3 regions of the Dyadobacter sp. BHUBP1 genome follow, and region 1 is predicted to be linked to each of the others. Evidence: riboswitches for the same ligand, from Rfam matches in the RefSeq annotation. Region 1 holds a riboswitch; each other region holds the start of a gene.
What was found. A riboswitch is a leader RNA that binds a small molecule or an ion and turns the genes downstream of it on or off. The one in region 1 is predicted to bind cobalamin.
Positions count from the first base shown of each region.

Region 2: another riboswitch for cobalamin. It lies ahead of ACQ4MZ_RS07315 (TonB-dependent receptor plug domain-containing protein); the one in region 1 lies ahead of ACQ4MZ_RS23115 (hypothetical protein).
Region 3: another riboswitch for cobalamin. It lies ahead of metE (5-methyltetrahydropteroyltriglutamate--homocysteine S-methyltransferase); the one in region 1 lies ahead of ACQ4MZ_RS23115 (hypothetical protein).

Region 1 covers NZ_JBOBIH010000006.1:227,561-238,393, forward strand. The annotation lists gene cobN (cobaltochelatase subunit CobN) at 1-1,790, opposite strand, end outside; gene ACQ4MZ_RS23110 (cobyrinate a,c-diamide synthase) at 1,787-3,172, opposite strand; cobalamin riboswitch at 3,975-4,242, shown strand; gene ACQ4MZ_RS23115 (hypothetical protein) at 4,346-5,032, shown strand; gene ACQ4MZ_RS23120 (TonB-dependent receptor plug domain-containing protein) at 5,035-7,239, shown strand; gene ACQ4MZ_RS23125 (hypothetical protein) at 7,251-7,439, opposite strand; gene ACQ4MZ_RS23130 (hypothetical protein) at 7,521-7,697, shown strand; gene ACQ4MZ_RS23135 (SusD/RagB family nutrient-binding outer membrane lipoprotein) at 7,767-9,251, opposite strand; gene ACQ4MZ_RS23140 (SusC/RagA family TonB-linked outer membrane protein) at 9,264-10,833, opposite strand, start outside.
Region 2 covers NZ_JBOBIH010000002.1:129,136-139,968, reverse strand. The annotation lists gene ACQ4MZ_RS07355 (hypothetical protein) at 1-266, shown strand, start outside; gene ACQ4MZ_RS07350 (aldo/keto reductase) at 297-1,172, shown strand; gene ACQ4MZ_RS07345 (hypothetical protein) at 1,287-1,871, opposite strand; gene prfA (peptide chain release factor 1) at 2,004-3,077, shown strand; gene ACQ4MZ_RS07335 (hypothetical protein) at 3,128-3,325, opposite strand; gene ACQ4MZ_RS07330 (thioredoxin family protein) at 3,361-3,927, opposite strand; gene ACQ4MZ_RS07325 (glyoxalase superfamily protein) at 3,976-4,377, shown strand; gene ACQ4MZ_RS07320 (DMT family transporter) at 4,374-5,294, opposite strand; cobalamin riboswitch at 5,359-5,559, shown strand; gene ACQ4MZ_RS07315 (TonB-dependent receptor plug domain-containing protein) at 5,610-7,532, shown strand; gene ACQ4MZ_RS07310 (DUF5074 domain-containing protein) at 7,543-8,619, shown strand; gene ACQ4MZ_RS07305 (tetratricopeptide repeat protein) at 8,680-9,420, opposite strand; gene ACQ4MZ_RS07300 (DEAD/DEAH box helicase) at 9,489-10,826, opposite strand.
Region 3 covers NZ_JBOBIH010000001.1:566,813-577,645, reverse strand. The annotation lists gene ACQ4MZ_RS02485 (carbamoyltransferase family protein) at 3-1,868, opposite strand; gene ACQ4MZ_RS02480 (acyl-CoA thioesterase) at 2,189-2,572, opposite strand; gene metE (5-methyltetrahydropteroyltriglutamate--homocysteine S-methyltransferase) at 2,795-5,116, opposite strand; cobalamin riboswitch at 5,338-5,562, opposite strand; gene ACQ4MZ_RS02470 (6-phosphogluconolactonase) at 5,718-6,449, opposite strand; gene fumC (class II fumarate hydratase) at 6,597-7,997, shown strand; gene ACQ4MZ_RS02460 (hypothetical protein) at 8,075-8,590, shown strand; gene ACQ4MZ_RS02455 (D-2-hydroxyacid dehydrogenase) at 8,692-9,633, shown strand; gene ACQ4MZ_RS02450 (galactokinase) at 9,650-10,833, shown strand, end outside.

The DNA of each region.
Region 1 (10,833 bases):
GGTAGTTCCTCAAACCAACCCGCATATTGCACAGCGGAAACGCTGGCCGCAGCCTGCGCGAGCTGGCCTGGTGTCAGGAAATCCTCATCATAGGCACACAAGTCTATCAATTTGTGAATCAGCTCCGTGCCCGTCGCAGGCAGGTCGTCTATCCGATAGCCTTCGTCCTGCATTGCCCGCAGGATATTCATGAGCGAAGCCGGCGCGTCCAGCCCTACCGCATTGCCGATCTGTGATGCTTTGGTATTGGAATTGGTCAATATGAATGCAACCTTTTTATCCGCATTCTTCAAATGTCTTAAACGTGCAAACCGGATAGCTAAGCCAGCAACCCGATCGATCCGGTTATCCAATGGCTCATACCCGCGCGTATCTTTCGCTTTCTCCTTAAATGAAACGGGTACGGTAATAATCCGCCCGTCAAACTCCGGAATAGCTACATTCATCGCCGTATCGAGCGGGTTAAGTCCCCGCGCCGAGGATTCCCATGGCCCGCGCCCCATACCGCTCGTGATCGCCTGCAAAACCGGCACGTTCAGGTCCAGCAATGCCCTGGAAGGGGTGCTCCCCTGCCCTACTGGCTGTATATCCGTCATCGCAAACGAAATCGTATTCACCAACACATCAATTCCCATCCCCGCACCCGTTTTGAAAAATTCAAATGCCAGCGGCTTGCCGGTTGCGGTATTGACCGATTTGAGCGAAGATGTAAACACAGGCAGCACATTCACACCACGTTCCTCGAGAGCGCGGATCATCGCGTCCACGAACTGAGTGTTCCCGCTCAACCAATGCGCCCTGTAAAAAGTAATACCTACTGTCGCCAGGGCCGGATTACGGTATTTCAGCCAGTCGGATACGTCGGCAAATTCGGGTAAATCGGGATGGTAAATACCTTGCTCCGGCAAGTTTACAGGTGCCTCTGCGCCAAAACCGGTCATCAGTAAGTGATCAGAAAGGTAGCTCAGGAGCGAAATCAGGTTACTATAACCACCCGCCTGTAAGTAGGCCAGGGTTTCATGCAAAATATCGGGTGAAACCGTCGATACGGCCGCAAATTCGGGGTTCAGTTCTCCGGTACCGCTCACCACGATCAGGTGCTGTCCACGCTGGCCGGCCAGTTTTACCAGCTCATTAAACCCGGGAATGCTGCTCAACCGCCCGTGAATGCGAATAATGATGATTTTCGCTTCCGCAATTTCACGTTGCAAAATCTGCTGCATTTGCTCTTCGCTTTTGATCGCCATCAGGCTGATACCAGTCGTCTTGGGAAAATCATCCGGCAAAAGCTGCATGGCGCGGTCGAGCGTGAGCAAATCCGTATCCGCATGTGTGAGGAACACGATTCCATCGGTAGGAATGGCGGTTTGCCCCAATTCGGTTGAAGTTTCGGAACCTTTCCAGGTATAAAACTGAAATACATATTCGGCCAGATCCGAGGGCGGCACCAGGTATCGGTCGGCCTTAACCATACTTTCGATGTAGTCAAAAATCGCGATGATCTGCCATTCGTAATTGATCGAATGGAACCACACCGAGTGACCGTCGAACAAAAGCGTCACTACATTCGCCAATGTGCACGGGCCCAGACAACCGCCCTTCGTCATGTGTACGACGTTCCGCAGTTTCCGTCTCAGCCACTCATTTTTATACAATTCCACGGGAATGGGCGCATATCCGCGATCGACGCGCCCGCAGCAGCATGCATTGTAGCAATAGGAAAGATGCCCGCGCCGCTGCACGAGGTTAATGGACTTTCCGTCAGATCGGGTAATGCGCTGGCGTTTCATTGTGGGCTGTCGGCTTTCGGCGGTCGGCCGTCGGCTTTTTCTGTGGTTTGGTCGATGAGGTGTTGAATGAATTCGGGCTTGTCGGCCCAGTAGAAATGCGTATAGCCGGCAAAGGTGTTTTTCATTCTAAAAAACTGTGTATCAACCGGCATCCCCCTTGCATTAGTCATTGGTGCAAGCGACGCCTGCGCAAATGGCTCTTTCAATGAAGAGTAGTGAAATTCATGACCTTTGATTTCCAGACCATCCCAATGCATAGCCCGGTAGCCGAGCGTCACCTTGGCATGTTGGAGCGTAGTTGCCAGGTCAAGCACGCCGGCCATTTTGAATGCAGTGCCTTTGCTATCGACAATCTCCCTGCCCAGGTACATCAGCCCACCGCATTCCGCATAGGTCAATCCTCCGCTTTCACAATACTGCCGAATACTTTCCAGCATCGATAGGTTTCCAGCCAATTGTGCCGCAAACAGCTCGGGATAACCGCCTGGCAGGTAGACCAGGTCGGTTTCAGGCAAGGCTTTGTCATTCAAAGGACTGAACCACTGCACTTCTCCGAAGGTGCGCAGGCATGTGATATTTTGGTGATACAAGAATGAAAAAGCCTCGTCTTTCGCGACGGCAATGCGCAGGTCCCGGGAATTATCTTGTAGGTGTGGTTGATTTTCCTGATTCAAAACTGGCTCATTTTCGCCGCTACAACCGACGGCAGTAAGTTCCAGCAACCTGTCCAGGTTCACTGTCCGCGGGATAATCTCTGCCAGCCTTTGGATAATCTGTTCATAATCTGTTTCTGCGGAAATGTGCAGGCCCAAATGCCGGGAAGGAATATGCAGCTCCTCATTTTTAGGCAAATACCCCAATGCTTCCACGCCGGCGTCCGCACATGCATCCTGTAAAAACCGGTAATGCGATTCGGTATTGACGAAGTTGAAAATCGCACCTGCCACGCGGATTCCGGGATAGAAATTCTTCAACCCGTAAATCAGCGGAGCCGCCGAATAGGCCATCGACCGCGCATTGATCACCAGTACCACCGGAATATCCAGCAATGCAGCGATCTCGGCGCTGCTGCCTTTCATTTTGTCGGCACCGTCGAAAAGTCCCATCACGCCCTCGGTCACGCTCACATCCGCACGCGACGCATAATGCGTATACACGCCGCGCATATGCGCCTCCGAAGCCATAAAAGTATCCAGGTTCAACCCCAGCCGACCGGCGGCAGCCGTATGGTGGATCGTATCGATATAGTCCGGCCCGCATTTGAACGCCTGCACACCCAGCCCTCGCTCCCGCAACGCACGCAGTAGCCCGAGGGTCAAAGTAGTCTTGCCCGAATTACTGGACGGCGCGGAGATTAGAAAACTGGATTTTGGGTTAGTCATGAGGTTACTATCTTCTGGACACCTATTTTCTTTTGAGTTAAATCCCTATCATTTTTGATTATGGGAAAAATCAAAACATTGAAAACCAACTACGCGCTTCCCGGTCAGCCGATGACCGACGAGGAGGTAAATCGTATGGTTCAAGAAACTCAATCAGCTTTCTTCTGAATATCTTCATCATCCCATCTGTCGTTTCATTCCGACTAAAACCGGCATGTAACGAACCTGCTACATGGCAGATACCTGGTCATTTACCGTATCAAGCCGGTACGTATTGAAGTCCTGAACATCATTCACAGCAGTCGCAGTCCTTCGAAAATCAAAGCAGCCTGAAAAATCAAGATTTGATGTGCGCTGACAGACAAGCAAAATAATCAGCAGAAAACAGAAAGGAACTCCCCAGGCAGCAACACGCCAGGTGAGCGTCGGACCGCAAAGCGGCGAAAACCGACGAATATCCAAACCAGACCCTGCTTCATACCGCGAAAGCACTGTCAACAAGGAAAAGGATGGGTGTTCTGGCTTAGTTCAATGATTGAAAAACTGACCGGGTCGCCGGTGCGATGATTGAATGATTGAATAGTAAATATTCAATCATTCGGTCATTCGGTCATTCAATCATTAATCCTTTACAGTTGCGCGACAGCTCGTGACTCCACCACATGGGTGGCCCCGACGATTCCCCCGGAATGCGTTGATACGCAATCCCTTTTCCTGTTGGAGAAGTATGTTAAAGAACTTTTAATGCCGTAAAGTTAGCGGTATTCGGCTATTTTTCTGGCTTATCTCCAACAAAAACACCTAGCTTTGTCTATTCATTGGTTCGCGCCCCCGGCGTGATTAAAAGGGAATCCGGTGCAAATCCGGAGCAGTACCCGCTGCTGTAAGTTCACTAAACGATGTTCTTGTAAGATGTCACTGGGATATAATTTTGAATGATTGAATTTTGAATGATTGAATAAAAAGTATTCGATCATTCAATCATTCAAAATTCAGTCATTCAATCATTACTCCTGGGAAGGCGCAAGAGCTGAACGAGCCAGAAGACCTGCCGTTGAATAATCCGGTTTTGCTTTCGGGAAGAAAGGCAAGAGGAAACGGCAGGCTGCATTGCGGCTGCGCTACTCCCTGCATTCTCCCATAAGTTATGTTTTAATTTATGCGGAAATCCAAATGATCCAGTATCTGCTTATTGACTCGCTGCTCCTGGGTGTGCAGCATTCCTTCGAACCCGACCATATGGCTGCGGTTTCGGTTCTTGCCACGGAAGAAAACAATAGTGCGGCCCCAGGAGCGGTCCGGCCGGGAGCGGCCCAGCCGGGGGTGACCCCACTGAACCCGGCCATTCGATGGAAACTCATTTGGCGATCCTCCCACTGGGCGCTGGGGCATTCACTCACACTAATTCTATTCGCCGTTCTGGTGCTTTTGCTCAAATCTACGATGTCGCTGCACATTGCCGACCAGGTTGAGCTATTAGTCGGCCCATTGATGATCTGGCTCGGCATTATGGCGATCCGCCGGAATTTCAAAACAGACGCCCCCGTACCGGCGCCAGTCGAACGCAGGGTGAGCCGCTCATTCTGGGTAGGCATGGTGCACGGTCTTGCCGGTACGGGCGGGGCGTGCGCAGTGGCACTTACACTCGCGGCCCGCGATGCCATGACCGCCGTTTGGATCATTGTACTGCAAAGTATCGGCATTATCCTCTCCATGTCAGCGTACGGCTATTTTTTCGCCTTTTCCATCGGCCGTTTTGCCGGAAAGCGCGAACGCTTTCTGATGATCGTCAACTACCTGGTCGGTGTATTTTCGATCCTGATCGGCGGTATCACTCTTTTTGAATCATTTCAATTCTAACAATGTATACCCAATTCTACCGCCCCGCCCACATTTCAGTCGGCGGCTTATTGCTCTCACTACTAGCCATTTCAACCGTAGCGCAGTCGGCAGCATCCGCCCAGGAAAGCAACGCGGATTCGACGGCTAAAAAGCTGCTCGATCCGATCGTGGTAACTGCCACCCGTTTTGAAACCAAAAAGGAAAAGATCGCTCAGAAGCTGGATATTATTTCCAAAGAGGATATTCAGATGACGCCCTCCGCCGACCTGACCGATATTGTCCGAAAAGCAGCCGCGGTGGATGTGATCCAGTACCCCAATCTGTCTTCCGGCATCGGTATCAGGGGATTTCGTCCGCAGTTTTCAGGATTAAACCAGCGGACGCTGTTGCTCATCGATGGCCGCCCGGCGGGTGCAACCAACCTTTCCCAGATCAATCTGAATGGCGTTGAACGGATTGAAGTACTGAAAGGCCCCGCGTCGTCACTGTACGGCTCGCAAGCCATGGGCGGTGTGATCAATGTTATTACCCAACGCTCCAAAGGTACCCCCGGCGGCAATGCATTCCTGGAATATGGAAGTTTCAAGACATTACAGGCCGGCCTCAACACAGGCGGCAATATTACTTCCAAACTGGATTACGATTTGTCATTCAGCTATCTGGAAAGATCCAAGGATTACAAAATCGGTGAGGATAACTGGCTCCGCAATGCATTCGGCTACAAACATGCGCAAAAGAACTACACCGACCGTCCCGTCGTTGAAACCGACGAAACAACCGGTGACGGCAACCGGCGGCCGTTCACCAAGCTGCATTATTTTTCCGGTGCGTTAAGGTTGGGTTATCAGATCAACGATCGCTGGCGGGTGGATGTGTGTGGGGAGCAATTCCAGGCGCGGGATGTAGAATCACCAGGAGAGCTGTCCTCGGGCAGTACAGAAGCCAGCACCAAGGATATTGATCGTCAGGCGCTTGATATCTCATTAACCGGGCAAGTCGGGCAACATAGCCCGAGCGTGAAAGTGTATACTTCGGAAGAGAACACCAAAAACTACACCCAGAATGTGTCGGGTAAACCGGTGGTGCCATTCCGTTCCGCACAAGGACATAATGCATGGAAAGGCATACAGGTGAAAGACGTCTGGAAGCTCGGCCGGCATTCGGTGATATGGGGCTACGATTATCTCAATGCATCCACTAACAGCCGCCGCTGGACCAACGACACTACCGAACGTGCTCCTACTCAGCCCGAATACGCATTGATTTCCAGCGCATTCTTCGCACAGACATTATTGAATTTTGGAAAACTTACGTTACAACCAGGACTCCGCCTCGACCACGTTACCTTCGACGTACGCGAAACGCCGTTGCTGCCTACCTACAAAGCCGGTAAAAAAACAACGCCTTTCGCCAGCCCGAGCCTGGGAGCTACCTATGCCCTTCTGCCATCGCTCCGCGCGAAAGCCAACATCGGCCGGGCCTTCGTCACCACCGACGCATACAGCGTAGCTGGTTACAACGAAGTACGCGATTCCAAGGGCCGCATTGCCGTCACAGCCGGTAATCCTGACCTGAAAAACGAAAGCAGCCTGAGTTGGGACCTGGGCCTGGATTTCAACAAACCACAATCCGGTTTCGCGGCCAATGTGACGTTCTACAGTACCAACGTCGATAACCGCATTGCTAAAATCATCAGAGTCGTAAACGAGCCTTTGGAAAACGGCGACGTGATTGTTTCCCGCGCCACATTTGTTAACGCAGCAGATGCTGAAATCACAGGTCTTGAAACCGAGCTGTCTTATGATTTTGGGGCAAAAAGCGATTATCGCTATTCATTGAAGGCATTCTGGAACGGTAATTCCATAATTAAAGCGAAAGAACTCATCGTAGGCACCGATGCCTCCGAAATACGCCGCGACATTCAGAATGTCGCCCGCAATACTTTCAATTTTGGGTTGGCTTATGATGATTTGAGATGGCTGCAACTACGGTTCTCAGGAAGGGCGGTCGGAATAAGAAAGGACATCGACTACACCGATCCTATCAATCCTGAGATCGAATATCCACAGTATATGGTGTTGGATTTCGCCGCACAGTTCAAAATCCCCGGCGGCCACACCGTCGCATTGAAACTAAACAATGTGACTGACGAGAATTACTACGAGAAACGCGGTTATAACCTTCCTGGGAGAACGTTTTCCGTGCGTTATTTGAAGAGTTTTTAATATAATAGCGCCTAATCGGTTTTACCGGCCGATTGGGCTTTTTCTTTTTCGAGCTCGATTTTTCTTGCCATCGCCCAATTGCTCATAAATTCGACATCCTCCTTCGATCTCGGGCCATTCCAGACCATCATAGGACCTTTCGGATCTTCATCTTCCCACGAGACCTCTTTGTAGCTTCTATTTTTCACTGTTCGTTCCATATATCTAAAATTAAGCATTTTTAAAGTACAAATCAACTAACGTTTTTGCCGCGAGTCGGCCTGAAAGCAACAAGTCCATGAATGACAGGATCTGATCCGACTTGGAGTTTGTACACCGTATACTCCTTCAAAAGAGAAAGGAAATTAAACTGGAAAGCGCCTCTCGAAGCCACTATCTCCGAACGGCTGGCAGGCGACGCCACCGCATCTACTTTTTCACCCGTCGCATTAAAAGTAAAGGCTGATGATAGTGTGTAAATTTTTGTCATGCAACAAAATTACCAAACCCGGTCGCAACGAACGGTTACCGTTGCGACCGGCTGATAATTAGTACTTATCCCACCAATTCCTGGCCCCCTTACTATTTCTACCGCCCAGTTTCTCCAACGCGGTCCGGTAATGCGCGCCGTTGAGTGAGGCTTCGACGAGTGGGTAGGTCATACGCTTGGAGATGTCGGTAACGTCCGGATCGAGGGAACCGTCCGCAGGGAGGGCGAAAATGGCCTTGCCGGTGATCGGGTCCTTGAAGTCCAGCCGGAGGCGTTCGAGCCAGCCCTGAATGCCCTGGGTGTACATGGCTATCCATTTCTGTGAGCCGATGCTGTCCTTCCATTTAGCGGCATTGTAAGGCACTTTTTTGAGGTAAACTGTAATGCTTTCCTCGCGTACGCCAGCGAAGCGCATAGAGGCAGTGATACCCTCCTGGTAATATTGGGCCGCGGTGCCGGTAAGCCCGACTTTCAGCTCCCTGGCCTGGATTTCAGCGAGCATGAATTTCACTTCGGCCAGATCCAGCCAGATAGTCGGGGCAGTAGCGCCTACTGCATAGTTCGATGGTAAACTCACCAACGTCGGGTCGCCGTTGGAGCTTGCATCACTGCTTTCCTGCCCGTACACTTCGCCTACATAATCATTGGTATTCAGGCGCGGTTGCGCGAAAACAGGCAGCCGGGGATCGTCGTAGAGTTTGAGGTAATCAATAAACGGCTTCGACATCGAGAAATCCACACGCACTTTGAACGACTGGTTCATCGGGTTGTTGTTCGGCGGCGAAGGCAACCAGCGGAACAGGGCACTTTGTTCCTGCGTACTGATAATACCGCCATTGGCCGGATCCAGCGACTTTTTGATCGCTTCTGTGGCCTCGGCAGGTTTCACGTCGATCATACGTAACGCGATGCGTAGCCGAAGCGAGTTGGCGAAGCGTTTCCAGGCATTCACGTCGCCGCCATATAAAACATCGCCTGTGGCGTAGCTCGGTTCGGCAGCATCGAGATTCTCGATGTGCTCGTCCAGGCTGGTCAGCAAGCCGGCGTAAACCTCCTCTCCCGTATTATATGCAGGCGTGACGTCGCCGGCATTCAACGCCTCGGCATAAGGAATGGGGCCACCGTAAATGTCGGTCAGGAAATGGTAGGTATATGCCTTCACGATCCCGGCGATGGCAATGCGGTTTTTATATCCCGCCCATTGCGATTCCTGCTCCACTTTTTGCGCTTCGTGTAACTCACTCAGCACATCGGTGTAAAAGGAGTTCCACATGATCTGGTTGGTACTTTCACGGATCTGGTAGCGGCTCTCATCCGAGTAGTAGGTCGACGACCAGTATTGGGCATAATACATTCCAAAGCGGCCATTGTTCCACTCATCGGTAATGTTGGTGGAAAAATTGTATTGCGCGTTCGTGAGCAACTGCGCCGAAGTAGCATGTTCTGCACGGTTAGGGTCCTTGTTCATTTCCTCAAAACCGTCGGTACAGGCCAACGCCGAGGTTAGCAGTAATGCGCTGGTTATTTTCCTGATATTTTTCATAGCTGTTCTCATTTAAAATCCGAAAGAAACGTTCACGCCCATCGAGCGGACGGACGGCAGCGCGCCGCCTTCAAGCCCCTGCCAGTTGGAAATGGAATTGGTGATCGCAGTAGGATCGACGTGTTTGGAATTCGATTTGATCAACCACAAATTCCTGCCGGTGAGCGCCACACGCACTTTGCTGAACGGCGTTCTGGAAACCCATCCCTCAGGCAGGTTATATCCCAGGCTGACCTCACGCAAGTAAATATAGCTGGCGTCAATTACGTCGATCGAGTTGATATTATAGCCACCGTTCCCGTTGCTGCTGTAATGATCACGCGCTGAAATAACTACGTCGTTAGGCGTGCCGTCCTGCTTCACGCCTTCGGCGATGATACCATCCTCACGAATGCTCCCCGCTGCGGTTTCTTCCAGGATGCCCGTCTCACGGCCAAACATTTGCGTCGTCGAGAAGAAGTTGCCGCCTTTCTGAAAATCGACCAGCGCCGAGAGGTTAAAACCTTTGTAGCGGAACGCATTGATCACCCCGCCGGTAAATGACGGCAGCACTGAACCCAGCACTTTCTGCTCGTCGGATCGCAGGTACACCCCGTCCTCATTCACTACTTTCTGGCCTTTTTCGTTGTATACAAAATCATAACCAACTATGGAGCCGAACGACTCTCCTTCCCGCGCTTCCAATTGCACGGCAAACGGCGCACTGGCTAATACCATCGTCTTCTGATCGGTGGTAAGACGCACGATCTTGTTATGATTCTTCGCCCAGTTCAACGTAATGTCCCATTTGAAGTTGCCGGCGGAAACCGGCGACGCGTTCAGGCTCAGCTCAATACCTTTGTTTTGAAGCAAACCTGCATTCACATACTTATAGGTGGCACCCGTAGCAGCCGAGCGGCTCAGCGGGATAATCTGGTTCCGGGTGCGGCGGTTGTAATACGACAAATTCAGTCCCAACCGGTTGTTGAGCACTTTCAACTCGGTACCAAACTCGTATTCTGAGGTAATTTCCGGTTTCAGATCCGGGTTAGGCAACGTATTGGGCACCGAAACGCGCGAATCCGTACCGAATGGCTGGTAAAGCAGGTATGCCAGCGTCACATTGTACGGATCGGTGTCGTTGCCCACCTGGGCGAGCGCCGCGCGGAGTTTCAGGAAATTCAGCCAGTTTGCGTCGATCAGCCCGGAGGCGATCCACGATACCGAACCGGAGGGGTAGAAATACGAATTGTGCTTCACCGGCAATGTCGATGACCAATCGTTTCGTGCACCCAGATCGAGGAAAAGCATGTCCTTGTATCCCAATGAAGAGCTCGCGAATACGGAATTAATGCGTTTTTTGGTTTTCAAGTCCGTAATATCCGGCCGGCCCATCGATGCTTCCAGGCTGAAAACATTCGAGCTCAGCCCGTCCACCGTTTTCGAAATGAGCGTAGAGCCGGTGCGGGTCATACGGTTCACACCCACGTTGGCATTCCAGGAAAAGTCTTTGGTAAAAAGCTTATTATAGGACAGCAATCCCTGAATATTGTTTTCCAAATGCCCGTATTTACTCAGCCAGTATTGCGACGTGTACTGCGAG
Region 2 (10,833 bases), on a different contig from region 1:
GGCTCAATTCGGATTCTCACAACATTATCAGAAATATTAATAACCAGCTCCGGAAGAACCGCCGGATTCTGGAAGAACTTTGTCCCGATGACAAATCCAAAACCACCAAGCACATTTTAATGGCCAAAGGCTTTGATTTTAACCTGATTACCAACATCCGTCCGACCCTCAAAGGAAGCATTTATCGCTTCGTTTACGACTATGGCTACCTTGAACTGGACAATGATTTTTATCTGATCGTAAGGGATAAACGATTGGAGAAATAGATATTTTTGCAAGAATTCAAACTACCACCGATGAAAAAAGTAAGCCTCAGCGATTCCGGCCCGAAGGTTTCGGAAGCAATTTATGGTTTTTGGAGATGGACCGACGAGGGTGCCATTACCACCACGCAAATTGAAAAAACGGTCAACCTCTGCCTCGACCTGGGCATTAATACATTCGACCATGCTGATGTTTACGGCGATCATACGATTGAAGAACATTTCGGCAAGATCATTGCCCACAAATCCTTCAAGCGAGAAGACATTGTGCTGTTCAGCAAGTGCGGTATCAGAAAGTCGGAGGATAAATACCTGACCTACTACGATAATTCGCGCGAGCACATTATCAACAGCATTAACGGCTCACTCAAAAGGCTCAAAACCGATTATCTGGATATTTTCCTGCTCCATCAAAGCGACCTGCTGGCCGATCCGGAAGAGACCGCCATGGCATTGGCCGAAATCGTAACCTCGGGGAAGGCAAAACACATTGGAGTCGCCAACTTTACGGTTTTCCAGCATCAGCTGCTTGCGTCGTACCTCCGGATTCCGATCGTCACGAACCATATTGAATTGAACCTGATGAATACGACCGCAATCGAAGATGGCCGTATCGATTTTATCAAACAGAGTTTCAGCAAACCGCTTGCCTGGGCGCCCCTCGCGGGAGGAAAAATCCTGAATGGTACCGACGAAAAAGCAGTGCGCCTGAGGGCCAAACTGGATGAGGTCGGCAAGAAATACGATGCCAATATCGAACAAACGGCGGTAGCCTGGCTCATGAAATTGGGGACGTTACCCATTATCGGATCGCTCTCCGAAGCCCGCATTCGTAATGGTGCTAGCGCTTCGGATATCAAGCTGAGCCGGGAAGATTGGTACGATATCTATCAGGTTGTCGGGAAATAAAAAATGCAGGGGGTGCTGTTGGTTGTCACAGTCCCCCTTCATTTTTATGACATTGCGGGCTTCCCATATCAAATACCGTGTCCCCTGCATTCAGCTAAGTTCCTGGATTGAAGGTCAATCCTTCAACTGCTTCGCATCCAGCTTCCTGATGATCTCCTTTTTATTAAAAAGCAGTCGCCAGACAGCAAAAGTCGTGTCCTGGGTAGCCATGCATTTTTTACAAATGACGCTTCCCGCCGCAACAGGCGCGTTGTACACGAGGAGGCTGTCGTTGAGCTGCTGTAAATTATCTCCCGCTTGCGTGCTGCTTTTCGCACTGTAAGCGTAGGCATCCAGTATTTCCCTTTCCTTGGCGTGCAAATCGGCGCGTTTTACGTCATTGATCCCGAACAATTCCACTTTAACTCCGTATTCCTTTTCCAATGCAGCGATCACCGGAATACCGCTCAGGTCACGGCAATGTGCCAGTCCGGCATCCGGGTTCTTTTCCAGTTCGCCTTTCAAGGATTTCTCTGCGATCTGCGCGATTTTCTTGCCCCATTCGTCGGCTGATGATACCAGCTGCACATTTGTAACCCGTTTGATCTGCGAGGCTTTGATTTCCCTGTTTAGCTCTTTTGTGTTTTCGATGCGGCCGCTTTTAAAATCGCAGCTTGTGAAAGCTACTGCCAACATGGCAATGCATATGATTCTTTTCATTGTTCCAAATATTTGTTTAATCCATCAAACGGTTTCTCTCACAGCACGCAGCCAGTCCCTTGAAACCATTCATTTAGCTAAAATGCGTATCTTTGTGCCCCGAATGCGAGATGCCAAAGATATTCAATAAAGATGATCGATAAATTAGAAGCTATAAAAGAACGGTTTGAAGAGGTTTCTCAACAAATCATACAACCGGAAGTAGTCTCCGATTCTGCACGTTATTCCAAGATCAGCAAGGAATACAAGGACCTTGGCAAGATCGTGGAGCAATATGCACTTTATCAGAAGTTGCAGAAGGATATTGCCGGTACCAAAGAACTTATAGCGACTGAAAAAGACGAAGATCTGCGCGAAATGGCCAAAGAGGAGCTGGATGAACTGACTCCCAAACTGGAAGAGCTCGAACAGACCATTAAGGAGCTACTTATCCCGAAAGATCCTAACGACAGCCGGAACATCATCCTGGAAATTCGCGGCGGTACCGGTGGCGACGAAGCTGCTATTTTTGCCGGCGACCTTTTCAGAATGTATCAGCGCTTTTTCGAGAAAATGGGCTGGCGGTCATCCGTAATGGATTATACCGAAGGTACCAACGGCGGTTATAAAGAGATTATCTGTAAAGTCGAAGGAGAGGATGTGTACGGCAAAATGAAGTTCGAATCGGGAGTACACCGCGTACAGCGTGTCCCCGCGACAGAATCTCAGGGCCGCATTCACACATCTGCGGCTTCAGTGGCAGTCCTGCCGGAAGCGGAAGAGGTGGATGTGCAGATCAATATGAATGATGTCCGTATCGATACTTTCCAATCGTCAGGTGCGGGTGGACAATCGGTAAACACGACTTATTCCGCGGTACGTCTTACCCACATTCCGTCCGGACTGGTGGTAAGCTGCCAGGACGAACGCTCGCAGCTCAAAAACAAGGAACGCGCATTAAGCGTGCTCCGCTCGCGCCTGTACGAGATCGAGTTGAAGAAACACAATGACGCGATCAGTTCGCAGCGGAAATCCATGGTGGGCAGCGGCGACCGCTCCGATAAAATCCGCACCTACAACTACCCCCAAAGCCGCATTACCGACCACCGCATTGGTTACACGGTTTATAATCTCCCTGCTGTAATGGAAGGAGATATCGCCGAGCTGATCGAAAAACTGCGTATCGCTGAGAATGCCGAAAGAATGCAGGAAGGAGAAGCCGTTTAGGAATGTTGTCCTTTAACTTAATGAAGCGAAGTTTCAGGTCTTTCGATAGGTTACCTTAGTTCGATCTCATCCATACTATAAGTCAAACCATCCTCGGAGAAAGTCAGATTGACCACTTCGAGGATGGTTTGTTTTAATTCTTCCATACTATCGCCCTGCGTGCCAATAAATTTGTCGGCAATATCAGCAATGGCGCTAAAACCTTGCTCTTCCCTTATAACGTCCAGAACTATTTTGGGCTTTTTCATCTCTTTATAAGGAAGCTGAGTGAGTTAACTTACGCCTATTTCGCAGGATACAAAGTGCCGTAAGTCTTCGCTTTATAGCTTTCGAAGTCCTGCTTTTTATGGTAATCCTCTCCGAAAAAGGTAATGATCTGATGGAATTCTTTCGCTTTCAGGTAACCGGCTAGTGGCTGGATCATGTTAAATTGATCGTCCAGAAAAACCGTTGTGGGATAGCTCGGCTGATTATTCGTTAATGCCAATGCGATTTCATGGATGCCGCGACCGCCCTGTTCAAGGTATTTGAACTGCTTGTCGCCCAATTTGATCGTTCCCTTTTGCTCTGCATCGAGCTTTACGGCGTAATATTTCTTGTTGATATATTCGGTAACGGCTTTGTCTTTGAACGTTTCGCGATCCATCACTTTGCACCATCCGCACCAGTCGGTGTAGACGTCGATCAGGATCTTGCGGGGCTCCTTCTGAATTTTGGCATATGCCTCTTCGATGGTCAGCCACTGAATACCTTCGGCGGCTGCACGCCTTTTACCCGTATCGGCTTTGAAACCGGCAAGGAATACCAGCATTACGGGAAATATTATCAGTATTGACAGGAGTCGTTTCATAGTAATTTTTTAGATTTCTTGCTCTTAGACAAATCTCTTTCACAAATCATGGCACGGACTGCGCGTCAGGTGCCAAAGCATAATAACATGGAAGCCAGCAAAGTCATCCCAATTTTACGCATTTTTGACGAAACCAAAGCACGGGAATTTTACATCGGCTGGCTCGGCTTCCAGGTCGACTGGGAACACCGGTTTTCCGACGATGCACCGCTCTACATGCAAGTTTCGCGCGGAGACCTGACGCTCCACCTCTCCGAACACCATGGCGATTGCACACCGGGCGCCAAAGTCTTCATCGAATGCACTGGCGTGCGTGATTTCCACAAGGAACTCAATGAAAAGCAATACAAATACAATCGCCCGGGACTCGAACAGGAGCCATGGAATGCCATTTCGGTAACGGTAGTCGATCCCTTCATGAACCGGCTTGCATTCAATGAGCGGCTTTAAGCATTCTTAGTTTTTGCCAGAGACACCAGAATGCCTCCTGTAATGATTAGCAACATGCCCGTCAGCATAGAAAGCGTCGGAATCGCCTCTCCCATCAGAAAGCCGATCAGCACCGAAAAAAGAATATTGGAATAACCCACCACAGCGACGCGCCCGGCTTTATCGTAAGTAAATGATTGCGTAAGCATTTTTTGTCCCAAAAGCGCCGTAAACCCTAATGCGAGAAAACCCAGCCATTGCCAGGTATTCTCCGGCCATCTGAATGTACCTATCAGAAAATCCAAATGCTCCATAGGATAATACGTACCGACCAGCATCGACAAAATAGGCATTACAATCCCGCTGAGCATAAATGAAAGGATGATCGCGCGCGTGTCGTACACGACACCAAGCTGGCGGATGGACAAGTAAGAAATGGCCGTCAACAGTGCATTGCCCAAACCTAATGCATTATCCCGCAGCGACGACGAAAGATCGGGCCGGAACACGAACAGAATACCGGTAAAACCAACGAATATAGCCATCCATTCCTTGCCATTCAGTGTTTCTCCGATGAGCAGCCAGGAGAAAAGCGCCAGAAAAATTGGGTAAGTATATTGGTAGGTAGAAGCCCGGCCGAGTCCAAGCGTCTGGATTGCATAAAATAGCATGTACAGCGACAATGTTCCTACTACACCTCTGAAAATAAGCAGTCCCAACTTTCCGCCCTCCTGCCTCAGCGGCCGTTGCCAGATGCTGCTAATGATAAAAACCACCCCAACAATGTTCCTGAAAAAAACCAGCTGTACAATATGGAACTCCCTTCCCAGCCATTTCGAGATCGCCGACGTAAGCGAGAAAAAAAATGCGGCGCCGAGCATAAGGTAAATGCCTTTCAGGGAGGATGCGGTCGGGAAATTTTCAGTAGAAGCGGCCAAAAGCAATCAGAATTTGCTGCAAAGATAGCGGTTATCGTACACAACGGAAAGTCGGGGGAAATACCTACCTTTGCACCCGCTTGGTGCCATAAGCTGCTTCTAGTCAGCGATTAGGCTTAATAGGGAATTCCGTTAGCACCGGAAGCTGTCCCCGCAACTGTAAGTCTGCCAACACGTGCCCGATTCTTCGTGCCACTGTCCTGCGACGGGAAGGCTCCGGGTGCGAAAGACGAGCCAGGAGACCTGCCAGAGCATTTTGATCGGACCGTTTTCGGAGGAAAAACAGAAGATCGCCGCCAATCATTGCGATTTAGAGTGTTTACCAACTTAAGACTTGTGGGATGCTGGATGTTATGGGCAAGTTTTGCGCTGACACTGCCGGTTTATGCACAAAAAGACTCCATTGCTCTCGACCCCGTCATCGTGAAGGGATTTGTCCCTCAAAAATTTATGAGCGGCCTGAAAATCCAGCGCATCGACTCCGCTTCGCTCGCGCAGGTACGCTATCAGAATATCGGTGACGTGTTATCCGCTTATACCCCGATTGCATTTAAAAATTACGGGCCGGGCCAGCTCAATACCGCCTCGTTCCGGGGCACCTCCGCCAACCATACTGCTGTCCTATGGAACGGGCTCAACATCAATGCGCCTACCCTCGGACAAACGGACTTCTCCACCATTCCCGTGGCGGGTTTCGACCAGCTTTCGGTTCAGTACGGCTCCGCGGCGAGTGTTGTGGGCTCCGATGCCGTGGGCGGAAGTATTTTGCTTGACAGCCGCGCATCGGCAACGCCGTTTCATGTGTCTGATGGCGGACAATATGATAGCTTCAATAACCATCAGAGCCGAACAGATATCCGCTATCTAGTGCCACTAAACAACCAATGGGCTTTCTCAGGGAAAACGGCACTTTACTATGGCAGGATGAACAACGATTACCCCAAACCAACCCGGAACACTTACGCACTCTTGCCTACCGAAACTTTTCAAAAAGGCATTGTACAGGACCTGTTCCTCCACGGACAAAACGACCAGGAAATTTCCGCACACATCTGGCTCACCGACAATAAACTGACGCTGACGCCCGACGATATCCAAGGTCGTGAAATGACCCAAACTACGGCCTATCGTACGATGTTCCGCTATCAGGTCCGGACGCTCACGCTACGCACCGCCTGGGTACGCGACATCATAGATTATGCCAAAGGTGACCTCTCCCACCCCGACCATTCAATAACGGATAAGTTCGCTTCGAGAATAGAAAAGGATTTTCTGCTAAATCTTGGCAACAATATCAATCCTATTCACCTTAAAACCGGGGGAGAATGGACGCATTATCGTTCACGCGTACCGGGATACGCGCTCTCGCCAGCGAGCGAGAACCGCACGGACTTCTTCCTGCTCACCCGCTGGCAACCGACAGCGCGGATTACTACTTCCATTAACCTTAGGCAGGGCCTCGTTACGGGTTTCAATCCACCGTTCACACCGTCGGTTGGTGTGGAATATAGTTTCATTCAAAAAGCGCTTTACAACCTTACCTTGAAAGGCTCCTATGGCCGCAGCTACCGGGTGCCCACTTTGAACGAACGCTACTGGAAGGACCTCGGTAACCCGGATGTCCACCCCGAAACGGGTTGGAATAAGGAAATCGGCCTTGAACAGATATTTAAAGCGGCTTTCGGCGGCACGCTAAGAACCACCGCAACTTTTTACCATAACCGAATTAAAGACTGGACTTACTGGAATCCATCGAGAAGCTACCGGGTCGAAAATCTGCAACAGGTACTGGCCCGGGGAATTGAATTGCAACTGGGCTATCAGCGACAAACCGGTTTCTGGCGAACAGGACTGGACGTGGGTTATGCATTCAACAAAAGCAGCCAGGAGAAGGCCTACGACAATTACTCGCAGGATATTGTAGGCAAACAATTGGTATTTGTACCTGAACATACGGTTAATGCAAATGCATTCGTGCAGTTCAAGTCCACGAAGCTTACGGGACAGTTACAGGCGGCCAGCAAGCGCTATACAACCTTCGACAATTCACAGTTTCTGGACGGTTATGGCCTGGTAAACCTGCTGGCCGAAACGAGCTTTACCTTTTACAAATTCAAGCTCATTTTACAGGGGCAAGTCCGCAACCTCACCGACACGTTTTATTTAAATGTCAGAAATAATGCGATGCCGGGAAGAAGTTTTGCATTAAGTTTAACCTTTAGTTACGATTCTCAATAAATCAATGAAAATGAAAAGACAGTTAGCCAGTTCATTAGCAGTAGCTTTTTCAACCCTCGCGGTATGGTCCTGTAATCAAAGCGACCCGGCTCCGAAGGGAGACTATGTGAGCGGTGTTTTTGTAATGAATGAGGGTAATTTCTCCCAGAATAACGGTGCTATTTCCTACTTCGCGCGGGAAAACAACACGGCAACCGCCGATATTTTCGCAGTGGCAAACGGAACGGCATTGAAGGGCGGCGTGCAGGATTATACTGCTTCCGAAGAGCAAGGTATTATTCTTGTCGATAATATGTCTGCCGGCCAGGATAAAGTCCAGTTCGTACAACGGTACACTTTCAAGGATGAAGGTACCATTGGTGCACCGGATATAGAGAATCCTCGCGAAGTGGTTATCGCAGGCCGAAAAGCTTATGTTTCGTGCTGGGGAACGGACGTCAGCAAATATTCGACCGGCTATATTGCGGTTATTGACCTGACCACCAAAAAGGTTACCAAAAAAATCAACATAGCCGATGGCCCTGAAAACCTGGCCTATGCTAGTGGGAAGCTTTACATAGGCACTACGCAATGGGCTGCCGGAAACAAGCTGGCGATCATCAATACAAACACCGATGAAGCATCGTCGCCCATTGCGACATCAGGTGCTGCCAATCCGGTTGGTGTTGATGCGAACGGAAAACTATGGGTGAATGCCGGCAATAAAATGTTGCGCATTAATACAGAAACCAACGCTACCGAAGCAACGCTGACGATTGCGACGGACGGGACCAAAACACCCGGCAATTTTACATTCAGCAATGATTTGAAATCCATTTTCTTTGTGCTTTCGTGGTATGACAGCGCTGGTAAACAGCAAGGAGGCACTTACAAATTCTCCATTACCGATACGCAGATAGCCATGGTTACCCCATTGATTCCGCGCCCGTTCTATGGCCTTGCAGTTGATCCGTCACAAGGACTGCTTTACGCAGGCGTGAGCCCGTCCTATACGCAGGCAGGCTACGCGGTTCGTTATCGCGCCGATGGAAGCTTGGTCGACTCTGTCAAAGTAGGCATCGCACCAGCAGGATTCTTCTTCCAATAACATGTAAATTGAAAAAGTCTCCCGCTTGGGAGACTTTTTCAATTTCGGAACCATGCCACTTCACTTAAAAAATCCTTGCGGATCGGGCATCTTGGCTTTCAAAAGTTCAACAAAATCGAGGTTCAGCTGGTTAAAATCCAGCGTCCGGCCCTTATGCAAATGCTCCCACGACTTGTCAAGTTCATTGAGATTATAATGCAACAGCGCCAGGTTATACTGACCGAGCGCATAGGTAGAATCAAGGGAAACCGCATGTTTCAATAATTCGCCTGCCTCGTCCAACTCCTCTTTCCGGCTGGTGATCGCGTACAGTTTGAGTTCAACCGTCGATAAATCCACCAGCAGCGGTACATTGTCTCCTTGCAGGCTCACGCCCTTGCTCAGCATTCTTTTTGCATCCACCCAGTTTTCGCGCTGGTACGATACAACCCCAAGCCCCCAGTAAGCTTCCACATTCTTGTCGTTCAGCAGTTGGGCAAGATTGAAGCGGTAGCAGGCTGTGTCCAGAGAACCCTCCTGCAAATACTCCCAGGCACGGGTCGCGAAGAAACTGCTGGCCTCTGCGCGGCTGGAAAATGATTTGTCACATTCGCTCAGGAATTTGATCTCTTCATCAATCTGCTCCGATGTCTTACTCACTTCTCCGAAGAGCGGGAGAATACGCCTTTCCTTTAAATCAAGGGGCTTTTTGGGGGCTACGTTTGTATCTGTGCTTGGACCCGCGCTTGCCAGATGCGTGTTTTGAGCAAAGCCCAGCACAGGAATCAAAAAGGCAAGCCAAATTACAACAGACTCTTTCATAATTGACTTTAATAGAAGAACAGGTTTCTATTGTCCAAGTTAAACGGTTTTATTGGAATTGTATTGCATTACCGGCGTTTACTTCTTCCGCCCGCAGCCCTACGTCCCCTACTGGTATTCCCCGAACCCTTCCTCGCCTGCGGATAACTGTGTTTTTTCTCGTGGAACGCTCCTTTGAATGTTGGATCTTCCTTACGTCGCTGGTTATCGATCTCCCGCAGCATATCCTGCCGCTCCTGGAAGGGCGTTTCGGCAATGTAAACTTCGTCCGGAAACTCCGCCCTCGGAATTTCCATCCGGATCATCGCCTCAATTTTGCGGATATGGTACTCATCGGCAATGGTCATGAAAGTAATTGCATTGCCCACTGTATTGGCCCGACCCGTCCGGCCGATCCTGTGCACATAGTCTTCGTAAATCAAAGGCACATCGAAATTGACCACGTGGCTCACTTCCGTAATATCAATGCCACGCGCCACGACGTCGGTCGCTACCATTACCCTGATATTCCCTTCCCTGAACGCCTCCATTGCATTGATACGCGTATTCTGGCCTTTATTTGCATGGATTACGCGAAGTTCAGCTTCCGGAACCACCCGGTTCAATAAATTTTGATGCACAAGTCCGGCCACCTCACGGCTTCGCGTGAATACGAGCACGCGCGTGAAGACCTCCTTGTCCTCCAATAAATAAGATAACAGATTGATTTTAGTGCGAAAGTTCGGCACTTCGTAAAGGGTCTGTGTTACCATTTCCGCAGCCGTAGCCTGCGGGGTAACTTCGATCCGGGTAGGAAATTCGAGAAATTCATAGGAAAGGTTTTCGACCTTCCCCGAAAACGTCGCAGAGAAAAGCATATTCTGCCTTTTGCGCGGAATCACTTCCAGCAGCTTGCGGATTTGCGGCATAAAGCCCATATCCATCATTTTATCCGCTTCATCAAGCACCATTACATTCAGATGCTTCACGACGATCTCCTCCTGGAAATACAGGTCCATGAACCGCCCCGGTGTCGCCACAATAATGTCGACGCCTTTACGCAGCGCTTCAATCTGCGTTTTCGGCCCCACGCCGCCGTAGAGCACCACTGTACGAATGTCGGTATACTTGCCGAGCTGCGTGATAGCGTCCGAGATTTGCATCGCGAGCTCGCGGGTAGGAGCCAAAATCAATGCCCGGGGATGCTGTCCCTGGGCATATTTAATGCGCATTAACAGGGGTAATGTATAAGCGGCTGTCTTACCGGTACCGGTTTGAGCAATGCCCAGAATGTCTTGCCCGGCCAGCGCCACGGGTATCGCCTGCTCCTGAATGGGTGTCGGTTCGGTGTAACCTGCTTCTTCAATCGCGTTGAGCAATTGACGGTTGAGCTTAAACTGCTCGAATGAGTTTTGCGTAGTCTGCATTCGGCAA
Region 3 (10,833 bases), on a different contig from region 1:
GATTAGTCAAGAACGAATTCTTCCTTCCAGTTATCTTTTTCCAGCCATTCGGGCTGCTGCTTTTTGTCAAAAATATAGTTCCCTACTACGAGGTAATCCATTTCCGTCCGCATGAAGCAGCGATATGCGTCATTCGGCGTGCAAACGATCGGCTCCCCGCGAACGTTGAAACTCGTATTCACGATCACGGCATAGCCCGTCAATGACTTAAACGAGTCGATCAGCTCGTAGTAACGCGGGTTAGTTTCCTTGTGTACTGTTTGAATACGTGCCGAGTAGTCGATGTGGGTGATCGAAGGCAGATCGGAACGCTCGAAGTAGAGTTTTTCGCGGAGATCCAGCGAGCCATAATTTGCCGGTACCGGTTTCCTGCGGCTTTCCGCAACCGGATGCACGAGTAGCATATAAGGCGAAATACCGTCGTAATCGAAATAGTCCTGGCAATCCTCTGCCAGTACCGAGGGCGCAAAAGGCCGGAACGATTCACGGTACTTGATCTTCAAGTTCAGTTTTTTCTGCATTTCGGCATTCCGGGGATCGCCCAAAATGCTTCGGCCCCCCAATGCACGCGGCCCGAACTCCATCCGGCCCTGCACCCAGCCTACCACATTCCCTTCCGACAATAGCCTTGCCGCTTCCTGTGTCAGGTCTTTAAAATTCTCGTAATGGGTATAAACCGCCTTGTATTTCTTAGCCGTAAGTGCCACATCGAGATCAGAGAACGTTGGTCCGAGGTAAGACCCGCGCATAGCGTCGGCCTTCCAGGTAATCTTTCTGTCCTGACCAAAATAGATATGATATGCAGCTTGTGCCGCACCCAGCGCACCTCCCGCGTCGCCGGCAGCCGGCTGAATGAAGATGTCTTTAAAAACATTCGCCTTTTGCAGTTTGCCGTTTGATACACAATTCAATGCAACGCCGCCGGCCATACAAAGGTAATCGGCACCGGTCAGACGTTTGGCTTCTTTGGCCATTCTCACCACCGCTTCTTCGGTGATATTCTGGATCGCGAGGCCAAGGTTACAATGCACGGCCTCGAGCGCATCTTCCGGTCGGCGGGTTTTGAACCCGAACAATGCCTCCCATTTGTGCTCATTCACCATTTTCAGGCCGGTAGCATAATCGAAATAGTCTTGGTTGAGCCAAACCGAGCCGTCTTCTTTCAGATCGATAAGTTCTTTGAGGATAATGTCTTCGTAGCGCTTAATATCCGGCGACGACGGATCACCATAGGGCGCGAGGCCCATCAGCTTGTATTCTCCCGAGTTCACACGGAAGCCCAGGAAGTAAGTAAATGCGGAATAAAGCAACCCGAGTGAATGCGGGAAACGCAGTTCTTTGAGGATGCTGATATCTTTTCCTTCACCCAGGCAGATCGACGCTGTCGCCCATTCACCTACACCATCAATCGTCAGGATAGCCGATTTTTCGTAAGGCGAAGGGTAATATGCGCTGGCAGCGTGCGAGAGGTGGTGCTCGGGAAAGAGCATTTTCACCTTTTTCTTCTTTTTATCGTAGCCTAATTTTTCCAGCTCTTCATTGATGAGCCGTTTCAGGAACATCTTTTCCTTGATCCACACTGGCATCGCGGTCAAAAACGACCGCACGCCTTTGGGCGCAAATGCGTAGTAAGTTTCGAGGAGCCTTTCAAATTTGAGTAAGGGCTTGTCATAAAAAACGATTGCATCAAGCTCGTTAATGGACAAACCACCGTATTCAAGACAAAATGCTACTGCATTGGAGGGAAAACCGGGGTCGTGCTTCTTGCGTGTAAAACGCTCTTCCTGTGCTGCGGCAACAATTTCGCCATTATCTATAAGAGCCGCGGCCGAATCATGATAGAAAGCCGAGATACCTAAAATTTTCATTAACGCGTGATTAGAATAATGTGTACAGTCTGGTGCTAAACCGTTCAAAAGGCGTGCAAGATAAGCATTTTGGACAAGGCTGCAACTTGGCGCCGTCGGCTAATTACACGTATAATGTTATTAAACGGTTCGGAATCAAGCAAATAAACAGTCCGGATAACGAAATGATAACAGCTTACATTACCGGCGAGCATTTAAATGATTAATTATGAACCATTTCGAATGCGTGATTGGTCCGCGGCACAATTCGGTGCCGTATGATAAATTCTACAATTTCGTCCTCGAATCTCCGCCCGCCCGGATCGCCTAACGCGGTTATATTACAGAATTTTGGTAGGCTTATGATTCTCATCGAGCGCCACGAATGTGAAGATCCCGGTCACGGCCTTCTCCCGACTTACCTCGTACATCTTCTCCACAAAAATATCGACGCGAACCTTCATGCTGGTATTTCCAACAGTCTCGACGCGCCCTACCAGCTCGATAATGGTCCCTGCAGGAATGGGGTGCGTAAAATCAATACGGTCGGACGATACCGTTACGCATCGCAACCTTGAGAACCGTGTGGCAGCGATAAATGCAACCTCGTCCATCATCGACAGCGCCGTGCCGCCGAAAAGGGTATCGTAATGATTGGTGTTATTAGGGAAAACGGTTTTAAAAACACGGGTTTCCGAAGCGGAAATTCTATCTTCTAATGTCAAAATATAACGGTTTACTGGTGTCGTAACGGGAATGAAGTTCGGCGTATTTGTAGTCAGGGATGGTCAGGTGTTGTCATGAGTAGTCAAGTGTTGTCAAGAATGGTTAGGTGGTGTCATAAGTAGTCAAGGGTAGTCAAGTGCTGTCAGGGGCGATCACATCTCTCTATTTCTGACCATATCTGACTACACATGACAACAAATGACTATAAACGACCGCCGTCGCTATCCAGTAACCGCGACCGATTCACGCAGCAAGTTAGCCGCAGAAATCATGTTACGCAAAGCGGCTTCGGTTTCCGGCCATTTGCGGGTCTTCAATCCGCAGTCGGGGTTCACCCACAAATTCCGCGCCGGAATTACCTTCAATGCCTTTTCGAGCAAAAGGATCATCTCGTCCACCGTCGGTACGCGGGGCGAGTGGATGTCGTACACACCGGGACCAATCTCGTTCGGGTAATTGAATTGTGCGAACGCGTCGAGCAGCTCCATTTGCGAACGCGACGTCTCGATCGTGATCACGTCGGCATCCATGGCAGCAATGGAATCGATAATATCGTTAAACTCCGAGTAGCACATGTGCGTGTGGATCTGCGTCTGATCGGCTACTCCCGCGGCGCTCAGGCGGAATGCGTCCACAGCCCATTTCAGATAGCTTTGCCAGGCGCGTTTCCGTAATGGCAGGCCTTCGCGGATCGCCGGTTCGTCGATTTGAATCACTTTAATACCTGCCTTTTCCAAATCCACTACTTCGTCGCGTATGGCGAGCGCAATCTGGAATGTGGTATCCTTCCTCGGCTGGTCATCCCGCACGAACGACCATTGCAGGATCGTTACCGGGCCGGTAAGCATGCCTTTGACCAGCTTTTCGGAGTTAGCTTGTGCAAATGCAGACCATTTCACCGTCATAGGCTGTTCTCTTTCCACATCCCCATAAATGATCGGCGGCTTCACGCACCGGCTGCCGTAGCTCTGCACCCAACCATTTTGGGTAAATACAAAACCTGAAAGCTGCTCGCCGAAATACTCCACCATATCGTTCCGCTCGAATTCGCCGTGTACCAGCACATCGATCCCAAGCTCCTCCTGCCAGCGCAGCGAATCCACGATTTCCGCCCGAATGCGGGTTTCATACTCGTCTAGTGTCAATGCACCTTTTTTGAACTGCGCCCGGAGCTGCCGTACCTCATCCGTTTGCGGAAAGGAACCGATCGTTGTCGATGGGAACAATGGCAATTTCAGCTTTTCTAACTGAATACCCTGCCGGATGGCAAATGCATTCTGCCGGTCGAAATCCCGTTCACGCACTTCACTAACCCGCGCTTTCACTGCCGGTTTGTGGATCAATACGGAAGCACGGCGGCTTTCAATCGCCTTTTGATTGTCCAGAAATGCGCTATCATTCGCATAGTCTGCCGCTGCAAGCCTTGCCAATGTAGTCACCTCATTCAGTTTCTGTTTTGCAAACGCCAGCCAGTTTTTAATCTCCGCTGTCAGTACTGCCTCATTCTTCTCCAAATCCAGATCATAAGGACTATGCAGCAACGACGACGACGGTGCCACCAAAATCCGCTCGTCTCCCAGGACATTTACAGCTGTTTGAATCCATTCTAACGATTTTTGATAATCGTTTTTCCAGATATTCCGGCCGTCGACAACGCCCAGCGAGAGCTTTTTGGTGGAAGAGACAAATGCTTCGTCGGCAAGGATCTGTGGTAACGTCTCCGCACCGCGTGTCAGGTCTAAATGCAATGCATCCACCGGTAATGCAGTCGCAATTGCCAGATTATCGTCTAGCGGCCCGAAATAGGTTGTTACCAGAATGCGCAGCTTCGGAAGCGCCTCTCTGATCTGATTGTAAGCGCTTAGAAATGCGAGCTTTTCCTTTTCATTCAAATCCAATACTAATGCCGGCTCATCGAGCTGCACCCATTCGGCACCTCTTGCAGCAAGTTCTTTTAATATGGATATATAAACAGGTAAAAGGCTGTCCAGTAGGTCAATGCGATCGAAGCCACTTTCCTTTTCTTTACCCAAAAGCAAATAGGTAACCGGCCCCAGCAGTACCGGTTTGGTTTGAATGCCTTTTTGCAATGCATCTTCAAATTCCAGCAAAACCTTCTCCGAATACCGCTTGAATTTCTGGTCCTTCACAAACTCGGGAACGAGGTAGTGGTAGTTGGTATCAAACCATTTCGTCATCTCCATCGCATTGATATCCAGCCCGTTCTTCTGGTAACCGCGGGCCATTGCGAAATAGAGGTCGAGCTCTTTGTTCGATTTCCCGTCGACCAACTGGTGGTAACGCTCGGGAATGGCGCCTACCATCAGCGAGGTATCGAGAACATGGTCGTAAAGCGAAAAATCATTGGAAGGAATGAGGCTGATGCCTGCAATCTGCTGCGTTTCCCAGTTCTGGTGGCGGATCTTCCGGGCGGCTTTCTGCAATGCATCGCGATCGATCGTTCCAGCCCAGAATTGTTCGTTGGCTTTTTTGAGCTCGCGGAGGCTTCCCACGCGCGGGTAGCCAAGGTTGTGTGACAACATACTTTTTGTGTTTAAAGAGTTAATAAAACCCTGTGAAAACACCCTCCCATCCCGACAAAACGCCTGTTGCGGACGGTCGCCGGTACTTCATTCCATCGCGGCAACACGTAGCTACCCTGCGAAACGAACAGATACAGTTTCCCCAAAACAGCCGGGTAGCCTGTGATACTGCAATAAAATGTGGTAAATCAATGCTTGACTACTCCCCACCCGTGAGGGAAAAGCCATTGAGGATGACGGCAAGTCTCCTGGCTTGTATCATTTTTACCGCCCTTCTCGCGCGCCGGGGCGCTGCAATGGGACGCGAGGGTAAAAATTGGCCCTGAATGCTCAGAGCGGATACTTACAGTAGCACGACTGCCCGTGAATTGCACACGGTTCCTTTTTGTTTTGCTATGTTTTGGCTGAGGGATCCAAAAGCAAAAACCATCACCCCGATTGACGGGCGTTCACAAAGAACTGCGTCAAATTTAGGCGGAAGGCGCATTCGGCCGTAAATGGTCGGCCAATTTCAGTGAAGTGAGTAGAAATTAGCCTTTCGGCAGGATAAAATATCTTATTTGGAGTAAAATAAATGGCGATAAAAGTGATTTCGTATTAGCTAAAAAATCGTCCCGGCCGCATCCGCATCCAATATAAACTCCGCATTCAAATGATTCTGCAAAACCGTCGCCGGGAAATCCTTTGAAACGGGGAATGCGAGGGCGCGCCGGATTACCGGGGCTTTGGCTGCTCCCGAGGCAAGCAAAATGGCGGCGCGCGCTTCCAGAATGTGCCGGATACCAACGGTAATGCCCCGGGTAAGCATGGTGGGTTGTTTGAAATACTTCTGACCTACTTCCACTGTGACGGTATCGAGTTCGGAAATGTGGGCGTAGGTATCCCAGGAGGTACCTGGCTCGTTGAGGGCGAGGTGGCCGTTCATGCCTACGCCCAATATAATAAGGTCGAGACCACCCAGGCTTTCCACGACTTTGTTGATGCGGTCGCATTCCGCTTGCGGATCAAAGGCCTTGCCGTCGAAGAAGACAATTTGATCCGGCCGGAGGCCGACGGGTTTCAGAAAATCGCGGTCGAGGAGGTCACGACAACTGCCGTCGTCGCCGGCACCAAGGCCTATCCATTCGTCGAGGCCGATGAAAGTGCATTGGGAGAAATCGACACGGCCGTTCTGGTTGGCCGCTACCAACGCATCGAACATTCCCTTGGGGCTACTGCCGGACGGGAAGCAAATAACCGATGTGGGTTTGTGGTTCATCAGGTCGATTACTCGCTCAGCTGCGGCGGAACTCATGAGCGTATAGTCGGGATAAATGCTGATCTTGGGTATCATGAAAAGTGGGGTTTAGGTTCTCGGCGCGTCAATCTAAACATTCTTTTTTCAGACGTGAACATTTATCCATAAAAAACTCCAGAAACTGCAAGTCCGGGCCTAACTTTACCGCACATTGTTCAATTACATTATCATTCTACTTCAAAAATGGAATACCGTATAGAAAAAGACACGATGGGCGAAGTGCAGGTGCCTGCACACGTATACTGGGGCGCCCAGACGCAACGCTCGATCCAGAACTTTCCTATCGCACAGGATATCAATAAAATGCCGAAGGAGATTATCAAGGCCTTCGCATACCTGAAAAAAGCTGCCGCTATCACCAACTTCGAAGCCGGCATACTTCCTCAGGAAAAAAGCGAGCTCATCGGCAAAGTTTGCGACGAGATCCTTACCGGCCAGCTCGACGACCAGTTTCCGCTGGTGGTGTGGCAAACCGGTTCCGGAACGCAGTCGAATATGAACTGTAACGAGGTGATCGCCTACCGCGGGCACGTACTGCAAGGCGGTGATTTGGCTGACAAAACGAAGTTTTTGCACCCGAATGACGATGTGAACAAGTCTCAGTCGTCAAACGACACCTACCCTACCGCAATGCACATTGCGGCCTACAAAATCCTGGTGGACGTTACGATCCCGGGCATTACCAAGCTGCGTGACACGCTGAAAGCGAAATCCGAAGCATTTAAGAATGTAGTTAAAATCGGTCGTACGCACTTTATGGACGCTACACCGCTGACTCTGGGCCAGGAATTTTCGGGCTACGTTTCGCAGCTTGACCATGGTTTGAGAGCCATTAACAACACATTGGCACACCTTTCTGAACTCGCATTGGGTGGTACCGCGGTGGGAACGGGTATTAATACGCCTCCAGGATACTCCGAAAATGTAGCACGGCACATCGCAGCATTGACAGGCCTGCCATTCGTTACTGCTGAAAACAAATTTGAGGCATTAGCGGCACACGACGCGATCGTAGAGGCGCATGGCGCATTGAAGACCGTTGCTGTAAGCCTGATGAAGATCGGGAATGATATTCGGATGTTGTCGTCGGGCCCGCGTTCGGGTATCGGCGAGATCCACATTCCGGATAACGAGCCTGGAAGCTCCATCATGCCGGGAAAAGTAAACCCAACCCAATGCGAAGCCATGACCATGGTAGCGGCACAGGTAATGGGTAACGACGTGGCGATCGGCATCGGTGGTTCCAATGGGCATTTCGAACTGAACGTTTTCAAACCATTGATGGCTTACAACTTCCTGCATTCTGCCCGTTTGATTGGCGATGTGTGTGTTTCGTTCAACGATAACTGCGCGGTGGGTATCGAGCCTTTGCATGAGAATATCAAGAAGCACGTGAACAACTCGCTGATGCTGGTAACTGCTTTGAATACTAAAATCGGGTATTACAAGGCTGCCGAAATCGCACAAACCGCTCATAAAAACGGCTCTACGCTGAAAGAAACGGCTGTGGCATTGGGTTACCTCACGCCGGAAGAGTTCGACGCATGGGTAAAACCGGAAGACATGGTGGGCGAGATCAGGTAATTGGACCGAACCCAAAAGTAATGTCTGCGAATGCCCTGCCGAAACGTGGGGCATTTGCATTTAGATCTTTCAAAATCATGAATATCAAAGAAGAATTGCTGGCCGACCCTTACCAGTCGAAGCGGAAAGCTACGGAAGTGGCCAGGTACGCCTGTACTTCAGAAGATGCATTCAGGCACCTGATGCATTGCTTCGAATCCGACGAGTACCGCCTCGCGCAACGCGCTGCGTACAGCGTGAGCATCGCCACACACGAGCGCCCGGAGCTCATCCGCCCGTACATAGGCGTGCTCGTGAGTCAGCTAAAACGCACCGATATTCATGACGCCGTGATCCGCAACAGTGCGCGCATTTTGCAGGATATCAGCATTCCCGATGAATTTCACGGCGAGCTGATGGACGCGGCGTTCAGCATTATCGCGAACCGTCAGCTAGCCATTGCGATCCGCACGTTTTGTCTCACCATCCTGTTTAACCTATCCAAAATTTATCCGGAGATCCAGAAAGAACTGCGGGTATTCCTGGAAGAATCGGTTGAATACGAGCCTGCGGCGTTCCAGTCGAGGGCCCGAAAAATCCTGAAAAAGATCTGAAAATGCCCTCATCGTGGAGGATAGAGGCCTATTTCACCGTCTGATAAGCAGATATTACAGGTAAATCATTTTACCTTGCTTCTTTAAAACAAAAACAATAGATGATCATATACTGCCACGCCATACTCGACGGCTCGCTTAATGCTAAATTGAGCGAAGCCCTTACCCCGCAGCATCAGATCCATTTCCGCACCGAATCGGCCAGCAATGAGGAGCTTAAATCCTGGTTTGCCAGCGCCGATTACATCCTCGGCAACCCGCCGGTAGCCTGGTTCGGAAACATTCCTGCCAATCTGAAATTCTGGCAACTCGATTCCGCCGGGTTCGATCAATACGCGTCTGTGGCCGTTCCCGATCACGTCAAAACGGCGAATATGGGCGACTGGTTCGCACGCCCGTGCGCCGAGTCGATCGTAGGCGGTGTGCTGGCATTGTACCGCGGTATCGATAAGCTGACGCTCTTGAAACAGAAAACAGAATGGATCGGAACGCCGCTCCGCGCCGAGTTGAAGATTTTGTATAAACAGACCGTGATCGTTCTTGGCGCCGGGACGATTGGGCAATCGGTGAACGCCATTTTGAAAGGGTTAGGTTGCACCACGCATTTAATGGCACGGACCTCGCAGGAGGCCGATATCCGTAGCAAGGAAGATCTTTTCAATGCGCTACCGCACGCCGACGTGGTAATTAATACTTTGCCCGGAACCGCGCAGCATTTTGTGAATGCGGAGTTCATTTCGGCCATGAAAGACCAGAGCGTTTACGCAAGTGTGGGGCGCGGCAGTACGACCGATGAGAATGCACTGATCGATGCATTGAAGTCAGGCAAACTGGACGGCGCCGTACTCGACGTGACGGAGATCGAACCACTCCCTGCCGACAGTCCGCTTTGGCAAATGGACAATGTGATCCTGACCCAGCATACCGGCGGCGGGCACAAAAATGAGCATATGGGGAAAGTAGATTTATTTTTGAATAACATTTTTGCAATACAAAGCGGCACCGCAATCGCCAATGAAATAACCCTTGTAAAAGGATATTAAACCGACCGAAACTGAAATGCTACTGACAGAAACCGATATCGCAGAAGGTATCCAGGATAAATATTTTTTGAAATTCGGGACAGCCACGCGCGAAACCGTGCGCGTGTTCCGCTCACCAGGCCGCATTAACCTCATCGGCGAGCATACCGATTATAACAATGGCTTCGTACTCCCCGCAAGTGTGGATAAGGCCGTATATTTCGTGATTGCCCCACGCGAAGACGATCAGGTAATCCTCTACGCAGCAGACCTCGACCAGACCTATTCATTTTCACTGGACGATCTTTCCAAGCCGGAAAAGTCGTGGCCGCATTACCAGATCGGTATTGTGGAGCAAATTCAGAAGAAGGGCTTGAAAATCGGCGGTTTTCAGGCGGCATTCGGCGGTAATGTACCGGTAGGTGCCGGACTCTCGTCATCGGCGGCGTTGGAATGCTGCCTTTTGTTTGCGTTGAATGAAATCTACGGGCTGAACCTCGACCGTTTCAGCATTGTGAAAATGTCGCAGAAAGCGGAGAATGAGTATGTAGGTGTCCAGTGCGGCATTATGGACCAGTTTGCTTCGGCATTCGGCAAGGAAGAATCCGTAATCCGCCTCGACTGCCGTTCGCTCGAATACGAGTACTTCCCGTTCCCGATGGACGATTACCTGATCGTGCTTTGCGATACGATGGTGAAACACTCTTTAGCCAGCTCGGAATACAATACCCGCCGGCAGGAATGCGAAAAGGCAACCGCCATTTTGCAGCAATATGATCCGAAAGTACTGAGCCTGCGCGACGCGACACCCGCATTGGTGGAAGCACATAAAGAGGAAATGGGTGACGTGGTGTACCGCCGTGCCAAATTCATGACCGAAGAAATCCAGCGCGTGCAGGATGCCTGCGATCTGCTCGTACAAGGCAATCTGCCCGATTTTGGCAAAAAAATGTATGCTACCCACTTCGGGCTCCAAAATGAATATGAGGTAAGCTGCGCTGAGCTTGACTTCCTGGTGGCTCAGACATTGGACGACGACACCGTACTCGGCGCTCGGATGATGGGCGGCGGTTTCGGAGGTTGCACCATTAATCTGGTGAAAAAAGAGAGTGTTGATGCTTTTGAAGCCAAAATGAAGCAAGCCTATTTTGAAAAATACAAAATCGACCTGCCCTGCTATCGTGTGAAAATCACCGATGGCACGGAGGAAGTTGCCCTCGG